DNA from 4 places in the Romboutsia sp. genome. Region 4 is predicted to be linked to each of the others. Evidence: riboswitches for the same ligand, from Rfam matches in the RefSeq annotation. Region 4 holds a riboswitch; each other region holds the start of a gene.
What was found. A riboswitch is a leader RNA that binds a small molecule or an ion and turns the genes downstream of it on or off. The one in region 4 is predicted to bind thiamine pyrophosphate.
Positions count from the first base shown of each region.

Region 1 (3,824 bases), on a different contig from region 4:
GTATATTGTTTATGTGATGGAAAGTTAAGTAAGGAGTTTTTAGAAGATGATGAAGATATAGAAGCTTTATTAATATCTCAAGACCAAGCAAAAGAGATATTAAAAGGAGAAGATATTATAGATATAAAATCTTATTTAATGCTTCAGATGTTTGCTAATCTAGGAGATAAGTTGTTCAATTAAAAAAAATAATATAACTAAAAAATTATATGAAAATATACTAGGATATCTTTAATCAAGACCTAGTATATTTTTATTGAAAAAATTATTTGATATAAACAGTAAATAAATATTTTTTAAATAAAAAATATTTTTATGTTGCATTATCATAATGATAATAATATAATAGACTTATAATTATCATTATGATAACAAAACAAGGGGGACGATAATATGGTTAATGAAAGCATACTAAGCATGATAGGTAATACACCTATGGTTAGGTTAAACAATATAGGGAACTCTAATATTTATGTAAAATTAGAAAAATATAATCCAGCTGGAAGTGTAAAAGATAGAGCGGTTTATTTTATGATAGATGGACTTGAAAAAAGAGATATGCTTAAAAAAGGTGATGTACTAGTAGAAGCAACTAGTGGAAATACTGGAATAGCATTAGCTATGATAGGAAAATTAAAAGGATATGAAGTAATAATAGTAATGCCAGAGACTATGAGTATAGAAAGAAGAGAGCTTATGAAAGCCTATGGAGCAAAGCTTATTTTAACTGATGGAAAGCTTGGAATGAGCGGTTCTATAAAAAAAGCAGAAGAACTTTTAAATGAAAATAATAATTACAAAAGTTTAAAGCAATTTGATAATGAAGATAATCCAAAGGGTCATTATCAAACTACAGGGGTTGAAATATTAAACGCAGTAAGTGATTTAGATATATTTGTTTGTGGTGTAGGTACAGGGGGGACTTTAAGTGGGGTGGCAAGATATTTAAAAGAGAAAAATCCTAATATAAAAATAGTAGCCCTAGAGCCTAAAAATTCTCCAGTTATATCTAATGGACAAAGTGGACCTCATAAGATTCAGGGTATAGGAGCAGGATTTATTCCTAAAAACTATGATGCTAATTTAGTAGATGAAGTAATGACAATAGACGATGAAGAAGCTTTTCAAGGGGTTAGATTAATGGCGGATAAAGAATCTATATTAGTTGGTATATCTTCAGGAGCTAATGTTTTTGGTGCTTTAAAACTAGGTAAAATGTATCCTGATAAAAAGATCGTTACAATAGCACCAGATGGTATTGAAAAATATATATCTATGGATATTTTCAAATAATAAATTGATTTAATTAAAAGGCATAAGGTAAATTAAGGGGATGATAAAATTGTTTAGAAAAATAAATAAAGATATAGAATATATAATGGAAAATGATCCAGCAGCAACAAGTAAAATAGAGGTATTTTTACTATATCCATCTATTCACGCTAGATTAATTCATATGGTATCGCATTTTTTATATAATCATAAGCGTTTTTTTACTGCAAGGCTTATATCTCAAATAGCAAGGTTTTTAACAGGAATTGAAATACATCCAGGAGCAAAGCTAGGAGAAAGTATATTAATAGATCATGGAATGGGAGTTGTAATTGGAGAAACTGCAGAAGTTGGAGATAGAGTAACAATTTACCATGGAAGCACATTAGGAGGCACTGGTAAAGATAGTGGAAAAAGACATCCAACTGTTGGAAATGATGTAATAATAGGGGCGGGGGCAAAGATACTAGGCCCTATTAACATAGGTTCTAATTCAAAAGTTGGAGCTAATGCAGTAGTTATAAAAGATGTACCAGATGGAGCTACAGTAGTTGGAGTAGCTGCAAATGTAGTTAGATTAAAAGGGAATAAAATGTAACAATGATTGACAATAAAATAAAAAGTACTATAATTAACTTGTAAATAAAAAATTATAAATGAAAATAGCTAGGGGAGCCAAAAGGCTGAGAGGATTTACTGACCCTTATACCGGATCTGGATAATGCCAGCGTAGGAAAGCTTATACATGAATTTGAATATATAATATATTTATAAGTGTAATCAAGCCATACCTAAATCAGGTATGGCTTTTTGATTAGCGCAAATTTTATATAATACAATTAAGGGGGCAACTATGAGAAATTACAAAATACCAACACTTACAATAGCAGGGTCAGATTGCAGTGGAGGAGCTGGTGTACAAGCTGATTTAAAAACATTTAGTGCCATAGGAACTTATGGAATGAGTGTGATAACAGCAATAACAGCACAAAATACACAAGGAGTATTTGAAGTAGAAGAGTTAAGCCAAAGTATAATAAAAAAACAAATAGAAGTAGTATTTGATGATATAAGACCAAAGGCTGTAAAAATAGGTATGGTATCAAGTCCAGAAATAATATTAGAAATAGCAAATACTTTAAAAAAATACAAACCAGAAAACTTAGTAGTAGATCCAGTTATGATATCAAAGAGTGGATTTAGCTTACTTAGACCAGAAGCTAAAGCAAATATGATAAAACATTTAATACCAATGGCATACATAATAACTCCAAATGTGCCAGAGGCAGAAGCTATAACAGGTATGAAGATAGATACTTTAGAAGAGATGCGTATGGCAGGGGAAAAAATACTACAAATGGGACCAAAATATGTATTAATGAAGGGGGGGCATTTAGATGGAGATGCTATAGATTTACTAATTGGAAAAGATGTGTTTGAAGTTTATGAAAGTAAAAGATTAGACAGAAAAAATACTCATGGAACAGGATGTACTATATCTTCTGCAATAGCTTCTCATCTAGCATTAGGATATGAGATAAAAGGAGCAGTTGCACTTAGTAAAATTTATATAACAGAAGCTATAAAAAATAGTTTTGATATAGGTCACGGGGTAGGACCAGTTCATCATTTTTATAAATTTGATAAATAAAATAGAGGGGAAATTCATGAAAAATAATATAAAAGAACAATTAAAGCTATACTTAGTAACAGATAGTGAAATATTAAAAAACAGGGACTTTTATAAATGTATAGAAGAGGCTATAAAAGGCGGAGTTACTATGGTGCAGTTAAGAGAAAAAAATGCATCTGGTAGTGAATTTTTAGAAAAGGCTATGAAGTTAAGAGAGTTAACTAAAAAATATAATGTTAGTTTTATAATAAATGATAGAGTAGATATTGCAATGCTTTGTGATGCTGATGGAGTTCATGTAGGACAAAGTGATATAGATGCAAAATCAGTTAGAATGTTAATAGGAAAAGGAAAGATACTAGGTGTTTCTGCTAGAGATTTAAAAGAAGCTCAAAAGGCTAAAGAAGATGGTGTTGATTACATAGGTGTAGGTGCTATGTATAATACTTCTACTAAATTAGATGCAAAATCAGTATCATTTGATACAGTAAGGGAAATAAAGTCAGAAGTTGATATTCCAATAGTTTTAATAGGCGGAATTGATTTAAATAATTTAGAGGATTTGAAAGAATTAGAAACTGATGGATATGCAGTAGTTTCAGCAATTCTCAAAAAAGAAGATATACGCTTAGAAAGTAAAAAATGGATTGAAAAAATAGATTAATTTAAATAAATATAAAATTGAAATACAAAAAAGGAAGCATAGGGGGCTTCCTTTTTTGTATATAAAAATTAGAATTAACCTTTATAAGGAACTTTTTTTGGTGGCATATATTTTTCTTTAATAGTAGGCTTAGATTCAGGACCTTGAGGACCAGCAGGACCCATGTCGCCTTTATCGCCTTTATCACCCTTAGGACCAGCAGGACCCATGTCCCCTTTATCACCCTTAGGACCTTGAAGACCTTGAAGACCTTGA
Region 1 is NZ_JBXKIW010000047.1:24,897-28,720, reverse strand. It holds gene AC11VW_RS06425 (NUDIX hydrolase) at 1-183, shown strand, start outside; gene cysK (cysteine synthase A) at 394-1,293, shown strand; gene epsC (serine O-acetyltransferase EpsC) at 1,334-1,870, shown strand; TPP riboswitch at 1,931-2,025, shown strand; gene thiD (bifunctional hydroxymethylpyrimidine kinase/phosphomethylpyrimidine kinase) at 2,126-2,923, shown strand; gene thiE (thiamine phosphate synthase) at 2,940-3,569, shown strand; gene AC11VW_RS06400 (collagen-like domain-containing protein) at 3,644-3,824, opposite strand, start outside.
Region 1: another riboswitch for thiamine pyrophosphate. It lies ahead of thiD (bifunctional hydroxymethylpyrimidine kinase/phosphomethylpyrimidine kinase); the one in region 4 lies ahead of thiS (sulfur carrier protein ThiS).

Region 2 (3,824 bases), on a different contig from region 4:
GATTTGAATCTGGATTTATAAACACTAACTCCATCAATTTTACTATCTATTCTAGAAAAATAGATATATTCAAAAGCGCAGGTGTTACATATAGTGTTTTTCATGAAACTTACTGCTTCTATCCCGTTACTATCAATTTTAATTATTTCTCCAGGTAAAACATCTCTTATGAATTCTCCACCAAGCATATCTAAAACACAGCTTTCTGAGCATACTATATAACCACCATTGAATTTTCCTATACATAAAGGTCTTATGCCTTGACAGTCTCGCATAGCAAATAACTTGTCCTTTGTAAGTATAACAGCAGCATATCCACCTTTTATATGTTTTGATATGATTTCTAAGGTTTTTTCGATAGAAGAATTATAATATTTTTCAGTAAGTTTTAAAATAATCTCAGAATCAGTAGTTGTATTAAATTTTAATCCATGATATTCTAAGGAATTTCTTAGTTCAACTGCATTTGTAAGATTACCATTATGTGCTATAGATATTTGACCAAAGGAACATTCATCTAAAATAGGCTGAGCATTTACAATAGTATTTTCACCAAAGGTAGGATATCGTACATGACCTATGGCAGAAAAACCATTTATATTATTAAGATTATTTTTAGTAAATACTTCATTTACTAAACCCATATCTTTATGGCAAATAAGCTTATGCCCATTTGAATATGTTAATCCGCAGCTTTCCTGTCCCCGATGTTGAAGTGAATTAAGTGCAAAATAAAGCATAGAAGACAAGTTGATTTTTTCATTAGAAAATACCCCTACTACTCCACATTCTTCTTTATATTTATCAACATCATTAATTTGCATTTTATCACTTCCGCTTCTGTTTAATATCTAGCTTGATTCTCTTTAGCTATCAGCTCTTAAAAGATTTATATCTTTTCCTTCCATTATTTTATTCATATTTCTCATAGAACACATTTTTCCGCACATAGTACAGCTATCTTCATGCTCAGGAGAAGATTCTTTTCTATATCTTCTAGCTTTTTCTGGGTCAATAGCAAGTTCAAACATTCTTTCCCAATCAAGTTCTTGTCTTGCTTTACTCATTTTATTATCCCAATCCCTAGCATTAGGAATGTTCTTAGCTATATCACCAGCATGAGCAGCTATCTTTGCAGCAATGATACCTTCTTTAACATCATCTAAATTAGGCAATCTTAGATGTTCTGCTGGAGTTACGTAGCATAGGAAATCAGCTCCACAGCTTGCAGCTAATGCTCCTCCAATTGCACTTGTGATGTGGTCGTAGCCTGGCGCTATATCTGTAACTATAGGCCCTAATACATAAAATGGTGCACCATGACAAAGTTTCTTTTCAAGTAGCATATTTGCTTTTACTTCATTTAATGCCATGTGTCCTGGACCTTCTATTATAACTTGTACATTTCTTTCCCAAGCTCTTAAAGTTAATTCTCCCAGTACCATTAATTCTTTGATTTGACAGGCATCAGTAGAATCATTGATAGAACCAGGTCTGCAAGCATCTCCAAGACTTAAAGTTAAATCATATTTTTCGCATATATCTAATAACTCATCGTAATACTCATAGAAAGGGTTTTCTTTATTATTAAGTTCCATCCATGCATAAGTAAGAGAACCACCTCTTGAAACAATATTTGTAAGTCTTTTATTTCTTTTAAATACATTTGCAGTTTCTTTATTTATACCTGCGTGGATAGTTACAAAATCTACACCATCTTTTGCATGTTTTTCTACAACATCTAAAAATTCCTTTGCAGTAATGTCTTTTAATTCTTTATCATAAAAACCAAAAGCGTCATAAACTGGAACTGTACCTATCATAGCAGAAGAAGATTCAATAAGTCTTTTTCTAAATTCTTCAGTTTTCCCAAAAGAACTTAAGTCCATTATAGCTTCAGCCTTCATGTCTAAAGCTAGCTGTACCTTTTTCATTTCCTCATCAATATCACAGCAATCCTTTGATATACCTAGATTTACATTTATTTTTGTTCTTAGGCCTTCTCCTACACCTTCTGGATCTAAAGATTTATGATTCTTATTAGCAGGAATAGCAATCTGACCTTTTGCAATAAGCTTTCTTAAAACTTCTACATCCATATTTTCTTTTTTAGCTACTAATCCCATTTCTTTTGTAACAATACCCTTTTTCGCAGCATCCATTTGAGTTGTATACATCATTTTAAATTCCCCTTTATTATTTATTTAGTTTTTCTCTAATAGCCAGTATATTTCTGAATATATCTAATTATTGAATTTTAAATATAAACTAAAAAAAGCTTTACCATAAGGTAAAGCTTCCTACAAACATGTATTATAAAAATTAATTATAATAATCATCGCAAATAACTTTCCTACGGTAGTTCTAACTACGTCAGGTTCAGAGGGTTAGGTTAGTATAAACCTTCTCAGCCAAATTGGCACCCCTAGCTAATTATATTCATTTTTCATGTAAATAATATCCAAAATGTTACTTTAAGTTCATTATAGTATTGAAGTGGTATTCTGTAAAGTGTTTTTTAAAAAGACAGTTAATATGTAGAATTAACAACTTTAGGTATTGTTTTAATTCTTATTTATGTATAACAACCATGGGCAATACAAAGAGCCAATTATAAAATTTGTTTTCTAAGGATGACATTTTCATATTAATTATCATTTCATAAATTTAAAATTTATTTGGAAAATACACAATTATATTTGCACACTCTTTACTATTTACATTGAGGATTTATAAGTTCATATTTTTCATCAAAATTCTTTTCTCCCCATTCGCACATAGCATCTAATATAGGATATAAGCTCATACCTTTTTCAGTTATACTATACTCTACCTTAGGAGGAACTATTGGATAAACAGTTCGATAGACAAGATTATCTTCCTCTAATTCTCTAAGTTGATTTGTAAGAGTTTTATGTGATGTGTGATTTATAAAAGATTTTATTTCACCAAATCTTTTAGTTCCATTTTCTATTAAAAAATAAAGTATCAGAGGCTTCCATTTACCACCGATGACATTTAAAGTGATTTCCATTTCACAAGTTAAACTGCATTTTTTCATAATATTCCTCCAAAAAGCTAAATTAAAAATTATAGAGTAGTTACCTCTATTTCACTATGTAACTATTATGTGCGTACTTAAAATAAAACATTAGTTCAGATATAATTATAGTATAAGAAAATATTAATGTATATAAATGGAGGATAATTATGAATAAATTAGTAGTTATAACGGGAGCAAGTTCAGGAATTGGAAAAAGCATAGCAAAGAAGTTTTCAGAAAATAACCATCCGGTATTACTATTATCTAGAAGACTAGATAAAATGGAAGAATTAGAACTTCCAAATTCACTATGTAAGTCAGTAGATGTTACAGATTTAGAAAAGATGGAAGAAGCTATAAATGAAGCGGAAGGAAAATTTGGTAAAGTGGATTGTTTAATAAATTGTGCAGGAATAATGTTATTAGGAAATCCCCAAGATCAAAGTTTTAAAGAATGGAATGATATGATTGATGTTAATATAAAAGGAATATTAACAGGAACTAATATTGTTTTAAAGGATATGGTTAAGAGAAATGAAGGAACTATAATAAATATAAGTTCTATAGCAGGAAAAAAGACTTTTGATAATCATGCAGTGTACTGTGGCACAAAATTTGCTGTTCATGCAATAAGTGAAAACATAAGAAAAGAAGTTGCAAGTAGCAACGTTAGAGTTATAACTATAGCTCCAGGAGTTGTTGAAACACCATTACTATCTCATACAACAGATGAAGATATAAAGGCTAATTATAATGAATGGAAAAAAAGTATAGAAAGTGG
Region 2 is NZ_JBXKIW010000091.1:27,102-30,925, forward strand. It holds gene purF (amidophosphoribosyltransferase) at 1-824, opposite strand, end outside; gene thiC (phosphomethylpyrimidine synthase ThiC) at 867-2,180, opposite strand; TPP riboswitch at 2,334-2,437, opposite strand; gene AC11VW_RS14630 (winged helix-turn-helix transcriptional regulator) at 2,714-3,061, opposite strand; gene AC11VW_RS14635 (SDR family oxidoreductase) at 3,211-3,824, shown strand, end outside.
Region 2: another riboswitch for thiamine pyrophosphate. It lies ahead of thiC (phosphomethylpyrimidine synthase ThiC); the one in region 4 lies ahead of thiS (sulfur carrier protein ThiS).

Region 3 (3,824 bases), on a different contig from region 4:
ACAGGACACAAAAGCTTACTTGGACCAATGGGAACAGGCGGATTAATTATAAATTGTGATTATGATATAAATCCTCTAAAGGCAGGTGGAACAGGTGGAGATTCTGCGTATGAATATCAACCTGATTACTATCCAAATAAACTAGAAACAGGTACATTAAATGTAAGTGGATTAGTAGGACTTAGAGAAGCTATTAAATTTATAAATAAAGAAAGCATAAAAAAAATACATAACAAAGAAAAAGAATTAGTAGATTATGCATTGAATAAATTAAAAGAAGTAAAAAATATTGAAATTTACGGACCGCAAAATAGTGAAGATATTGTAGGGGTAATATCTTTTAATATAAAAAACATAAGAGCAGAGGATGCAGTACATGAGTTAGATTCAAAGTATAATATAATGATTAGAGCAGGTCTGCATTGTGCACCAAACGCTCATGAATTGATAGGAACAAAAGAAATAGGAAGCATGAGAATAGGTATTGGATATTTTAATGAAAAAGAAGATATAGATAAATTAGTACAAGCATTAAATGAAATACAAATATAATTAAGGGGGGGCAAACATGTATCTAGAAAGTATAAATTTAAGTTTTATTCAACCATGTACTACAGATGCGAAGAGAATAAGGATAAAAGCTAGTTTACCTAGGAATATAAGCGATATATTTCCTTATTTAAATTCATATTTAAAAACAGCAATATACAATCAAAGAGCAAATACTTTTGTGTTTAACAAGGAACATAAAATTATAACTATTTTTGAAGAGAATATTAACGTTGCAAAATTACTTAATGAAACAGAAGCATTTGAAGTATTAGATTATTTAAAAGATATTATAAATGAAGTAGATGAAAAAAGAAGTGAAATACAACCATCATATGAACTTATAAAATTACCAAGCCCAATAGAGGCATACACTTATTTACCTAAGCTAAACTGTAAAAAGTGTGGACAACAAACTTGTTTAGCATTTGCGACAAAGTTAATAAAAGGAGAAACTAAGGTAAAAAAATGTTTGCATTTATATGAAAAAGGAAATGAAAATAATATAGATAAACTTGAAAGTATGATCTTATTATTAGGGCACGAAATTTAATAAATATTAAAAAATACTTATAATAACAAACTTCAATCAAATTATTCAATAGCAATGTGCGTATTGATTTTACTGATAAACATTAGAATATAAACTATAAAACGAGAAAGATTGCTACTATAAGTATTTAAGGCATGGGAACATACTTTACAGTAGTATTATTATGTGTTATATTTGGAACAATTGGGTATTATACCTATAAAAGTATAAAAGAAAATTCAAATTATAGGAGAAAAACAATGGATATACTTATAACACAAAGCGCAAAGATAGAACTTGATAAATTAATGCAAAATAGCGAGCATAAAAATATAAGAATACGCACAAGATGTATAACTATGCATGATGATGCAAAGCTTGACTTTGAATTAGATGAAATAAAAGAAAATGACGAAGTATATGAAGTTGATGGGTATACTGTAATAATAAATAGAAACCTAGTAGACCAATTATATAGCCTAACAATATCATATGGTGGTTTATTAAGTAGAGATAAATTTTCAGTAGAAGGTGAATTTGGATTCTACCAATATTAAAATAAGCGAATTTTAAGCTTCAGTGAGAGATGTATAAGAAAATTAAAATTTTTATAAAAATATGAATTTTAAACTTTAAAATGGTTAATATATAAGTACAGAGTTAATGAAAATTAATTTTGTATCTAAACTCACTAGATAAAAGCTAGGACTATAACCTAACCTTTTACTAGTAACTATTGGGTGTTTAGATGATGAGATATCTGTTGATATCATATTAAATAACTTATCAGAATTAAAAAAACCTCATTTTAATTTATAGCTATTAGCTAATGAAGTCAATAGCCAATAATTGATTGTATGCTAAATAGTAAATATTATTTAATAAAAATCAAAAAAGAGGGAAAAGCTCACTAAAAGGTGATAGCTTTGGTAAAAGGCATTAGATTTGATGACTATAATTATTAAATCTAGTGTCTTTTGTTATTTCATGGAATATTTTAGTTGACAATGAAAAGTAAAAGACTATAATTAAATTGTAAAACAAAACAAAATAGCTAGGGGAGCCAAGTGGCTGAGAGGATTACCGACCCTTATACCTGATCTGGATAATACCAGCGTAGGAAAGCTTTTACATAAATATAATAATATTTATAATTGTACTATGTAACTATAAAGCTATGCCTATTAGGTATAGCTTTTTTTAATTGTTAAATTATAAAGCAAAAATGTTAGGGGGAATAAGTATATGTTTAATTTAATTCAAAAGGTTAAAGAAACAAATCCATTAGTACTTCATTATACTAATAACGTAACAATAAACGATTGTGCAAATATAACTTTAGCAATAGGGGCGAGTCCTTTAATGAGTTTTTCATATGAGGAAGTAGATGATATTGTAAGTGTTGCAAGTTCAGTTGTAATAAATATAGGAACTATGAACTCAGAATTACTAGACTTATATCTACTAGCAGGAAAAACTGCAAACAAGTACAATAAGCCTATAATATTAGATCCAGTAGGAGTATTTGCAACTAAGGCAAGAGCAGAGCTTATAAATAAATTATTAAATGAAGTTAAATTTGATGTAGTAAAAGGAAATATAGCTGAAATGAAGTTCATTGGTGGGTTTGAGGTAAAAGGAAAAGGTGTAGATTCTTTTGACGAGGATGAAGATTCAGCTGAAATGATAAAGAAGGTTGCTAAAAAATTAGAATGTGTAGTAGTAGCAACTGGGAAAATAGATATAGTAACTGACGGAGATACAGTTTATAAAATAAATAATGGAACCTCGAAACTAAAAAGTATAACAGGAACAGGATGTATGAGTGCTAGTTTAATAGCAAGTTGTATAGCATGTAGTGAAAAGACTATAGAAGGAGCTACAATGGGGGTACTTACAATGTCTTTAAGCGGAGAATTAGCAGACATTAATAATCCTAAAATTGGAACTTTCAAAGTTAATTTAATGGATGAAGTGTATAGCCTAGATTCTGAAAAATTAAATAAATATGCAAAGATAGAGAAGATATAAGATTTAGTACTTAGTAGAAAATTGCTAGTTTAAATAACTCAGCTTTATATATTTGATTTTATATGATTTAAAATATATTTTAGAAATTTAAAAAATAACAAGGGGGAGAAATAGAATATGTTTAATACAATTTTACTTTTAATATTTATAATACCGTTAGTTTTATATATTATGAAAATGAAGGATTATAAGTTTAAAACAAAAGAAATGGTAGCAATAGCAATGTTTAGTTCTATGAGCTATATACTATCATTAATACCATTTATAAAATATCCTCAAGGTGGAGGAATAAACATGTTTGCAATGCTTCCTCTATTATTAGTATCAATATTTTACTCTAGACAAGCAGGGCTTACAGCAGGACTTATCACAGGCCTTATAAGTTTATTAATGGAAGGTTATATAGTTCATCCAGCACAAGTAATACTTGATTATGCACTTCCACACATGGCACTAGGGCTTAGTGATACGTTTGGAAAAGATAACAAAAAAAATATTATATTAGGAAGTTTAGTAGCAGTATTTTTAAATACAACACTACACTTTATATCAGGAGTAGTATTTTTTGGACAATTTGCACCAGAAGGCATGAATCCTATAGTTTACTCATTTATATATAATTTTTCAGGAAATGGAGTAGAAGGATTACTTTGTGTTATTATACTTTCATTATTACCACTTACAAGCCTTAAAAAAATAGTAGCAGCATAAA
Region 3 is NZ_JBXKIW010000091.1:18,830-22,653, forward strand. It holds gene AC11VW_RS14585 (aminotransferase class V-fold PLP-dependent enzyme) at 1-552, shown strand, start outside; gene AC11VW_RS14590 ((Fe-S)-binding protein) at 569-1,102, shown strand; gene AC11VW_RS14595 (hypothetical protein) at 1,342-1,638, shown strand; TPP riboswitch at 2,128-2,221, shown strand; gene thiM (hydroxyethylthiazole kinase) at 2,327-3,112, shown strand; gene thiT (energy-coupled thiamine transporter ThiT) at 3,230-3,823, shown strand.
Region 3: another riboswitch for thiamine pyrophosphate. It lies ahead of thiM (hydroxyethylthiazole kinase); the one in region 4 lies ahead of thiS (sulfur carrier protein ThiS).

Region 4 (3,824 bases):
GGAGACGATGCATTAGCGTAATTTGATACGCTTCCACATTTTGCAATATAGGCTTCTCTTCCACCTTCTACTGCTAATTTAAAAGCTTTTGCCATTTTTATAGGATCATTTGCTGATGCTATTGCAGTGTTTACTAATACTGCTGCTGCCCCCATTTCCATTGCTTCCATTGCTTGTGATGGCTTTCCAATACCTGCATCCACTATTATAGGTATATCTAATTCTTCTATCATGATTTTTATCATTTCTTTCATTTTAATTCCTCTGTTAGAGCCAATAGGTGATCCCAGTGGCATAACTGCTGCTGCCCCAGCTTCTATAAGCCTTCTACCTGCATAAAGGTCTGGTGTCATATATGGAAGTACTACAAATCCTTCTTGTGCTAATATTTTTGTAGCTTTTATTGTTTCTTCATTATCTGGTAATAAATATTTATTGTCTGAAATAACCTCTATTTTTATGAAATTCCCGCATCCCATTTTACGTGCTATTCTTGCTATTCTTACTGCTTCTTGATGATTTGTTGCTCCTGATGTGTTTGGTAATATTGTCATATGATTTGGTATGTGTGTTAATATATTTTCTTCCCTATTATCTAAATCAACTCTTCTTAGTGCCATAGTGATTATTTGACTGTCACTTTCTTTAATTACCTTTGGTAATATATCATTAGAACCGTATTTGCCAGTTCCTATTAAAAGTCTACTATTAAACTCGTGTCCACCTAAAATTAATTTATCCATATTTCCCTCCTGATTTTTTAATTAAATTTAATTATTTATTAGAATCTGCATAGCTAAATTAGCCATATGATTAGCACAAATAGCAACTCTTGGCGCCATAAGCCCTTCTCCTATTTTGGCTTCATTTACTAAATCTCCACATATATAAAACTTTTCTCTAATCTTTTTAGTTTTTATTATATTTGAATCATAATATCCTGCCATTCCTGATGATGCAATCAAATATTTATCTTTCATATTTATTAAAACATAATTGCTAATTTGAGCTTTATACTTTGGATTGTCAAAGGCTTCAATTATTATATCTACGTCATTAAATACATTCATATTTTCTTTACTTACAAGCATATTGTAAGTTTTTATATTTATAAACGGATTTATTTTAGATATATTCTCATACATTGCTTGTGTTTTATATTTACCTATATCATCTATAAAGTATTGTTGCCTATTGAGGTTTGATGGTTCTACAACATCAAAATCTACAAGAACTAATTGTCCCACTCCAATTCTTGCTAGAGATATAGCTATATTTGATCCTAATCCTCCAAGACCTAAGATTGCTATTTTTCCTTTTTTAAGTTTGTTGTGTACATTAGGAGTATGCCTTGCTATTAACAAGTTTTCTAACTCATCTAAACTTAAACTTTCCCCTTTTTTAATTAATGTAATCTTATCTTTCTCTCTAAGCATTTCATCTTTTTCTATTGGATGTCCATTTAAAATGACTACATCACTATCTTTTTTATATTCATCTTTTACTTGATAAGCAGTTATATTTTCTTTTACCTCTAGAAGCTTTTCATTTATAAAAATTTGCATTTTAGCCTCCCCCAACAAAGTTAATAAGTTCTATAACATCTTCTTCCTTTAATATATATTTTTCGAAATCTTCTTCTTCTAATATATCAAAGTTTACTTCTACTACTACTCTATCTTTGCTTATATCAAAATCATTTAATAAACTAAGTATATTTTTATCTTCTTTAAATTTTATCTCTTTCCCATTTACCTTCATCTTCTCACCCCTATCTATAATATAAAAAAAAGTGCTTATCCTTAATCAAAAGGAAAGCACTTTCATAATTTACGTACGCTAAATAATCTCTATTTATTAGTAAAATTATATTAAAAAGCTTCCCTTCGCAAGCATTACCTTGATCAGGTGGTTAGGGTCTTTAAGTTGAGGCTTTATTCTCAGCTAGCCAATTCTAGCTCCCCTAGCTCTAATTCTATTATTTATTTTTACAAGTTGAGTATAGCATAGTGATTTTATTACTTCAATATTATAATACATTTTTTTACATATATTTTTTTAATATTTTATTTACATTTTTTATGATTGACTTTATATTTTTTAAATTATATAATTATAAGGATTTTGTATCTAATTACTGCAAAATTTAACTACCCAGTTTGAATTTTAATTACATATATTTAATATACTCATATTTTTTATTTGAGTATATAAGTGTTGAACCCCCCACTTGAAAAAAACCTACAAGTGCGGGGTTTTTAATTTATTTAAGATTATTTTTATAATAGTTATTACCAAGGAGGAACTTAATGATAAAAAATACAATAACAAACTATCAAAAAGACAAAGAATTTTATAAGCACTTATTTTTAATTACATTGCCAATAGTGTTACAAAACCTGATAACATCATCTCTTAATATGTTAGATACTATGATGATAGGTAAGGTTGGTGAAATACAATTAGCTTCTGTTGGAATTGCTAATCAGTATTATTTTTTATTTTCACTACTTGCAAATGCTATTGCAATAAGTTCGGGTGTACTTATTGCTCAATTATATGGAAAGGGAGATACTAATAATATAAAAAGGGTCTTATCTAGATCATTATTTTATAGTATATCGTTAACTATTATATTTATGACTTTAGGGCTTTTAATACCAGAAAAAATAATAGCAGTTTTTAATAATGATCCTACTGTTATAAAAATTGGTGTTGAATACTTACAAATAGCCATAATAAGTTATTTTTTCACTACTATAACATTCACATTTGCCAGTGGGCTTAGAAGTATAGGTAATACTAAATTGCCTATGTGGGCAAGTTTAATCGCACTTATAGTTAATGGTGTATTAAACTCAATATTAATATTTGGACTCTTTAAAATGCCTGTTCTTGGTATAAAAGGTGCTGCTATAGCTACTCTTATAGCTAGAATAGTTGAATGTTTAATAGTTCTTATAACAGTTTATACTAAAGTAGATATTTTAAAGCTAAGATTTAAATATATCTTTGAATTACCTAAGTCACTGTCTTCTGCTTTAACATCTGTTACTATTCCAATACTTGCAAATGAAGCTTGTTGGGCATTCGGTAATATAACTTATGCAGCGATTTATGCAAGAATAGGCACTGGAGCTGCTGCTTCTATACAAATTTGTTCAACTGTAATGAATTTATTTATGATAATTTCATTTAGTCTTGCTAATGCATCTGTTGTTATAATTGGAAATGAAATAGGAGCTGATAAAAAAGAATCTGCAATAGAAGCATCTAAAAATATTTCTAGTTTAGCACTTAAAATATCAGCTCTTTTAGCAATAATCATGGCTTTAAGTGCGAAATCTATAGTATCATTCTTTAATGTTTCACCTGATGTTAAATTAGCGTCTCAATATATTTTATATATGTATTCATTAGTTATGGTAGTTAGAGTTTATAATAATGTTATGATAGTTGGTATCTTAAGAGGTGGTGGGGATGCTGCTTACGGTTCTATACTTCAAGCCTTAACTTTATGGCTAATAGGTATACCTCTAGCTTACTTTGCTGCATTCGTTCTTTACCTACCAATTTATTTTGTCGTTGCATTTGCTATGGTCGAAGAAATCATTAAAGTTATTTTAATGATGAGAAGATTTAAATCCTTTAAATGGATTAAAAATATAGTTAGTGATGATACTCAAATCGATTTACCTTTAACTGTATAAATATAAATTAAAATAGAAGCCTAACTAAGTTATCAAGAGTAAATTTTGATAAATATTAAAAAAGCTTAATTTCAATATACTATATATGTATAGTATGTTAATACTAAAAATAGG
Region 4 is NZ_JBXKIW010000044.1:53,058-56,881, forward strand. It holds gene AC11VW_RS05750 (HisA/HisF-related TIM barrel protein) at 1-743, opposite strand, end outside; gene thiF (thiamine biosynthesis protein ThiF) at 771-1,565, opposite strand; gene thiS (sulfur carrier protein ThiS) at 1,567-1,761, opposite strand; TPP riboswitch at 1,865-1,975, opposite strand; gene AC11VW_RS05765 (MATE family efflux transporter) at 2,310-3,710, shown strand.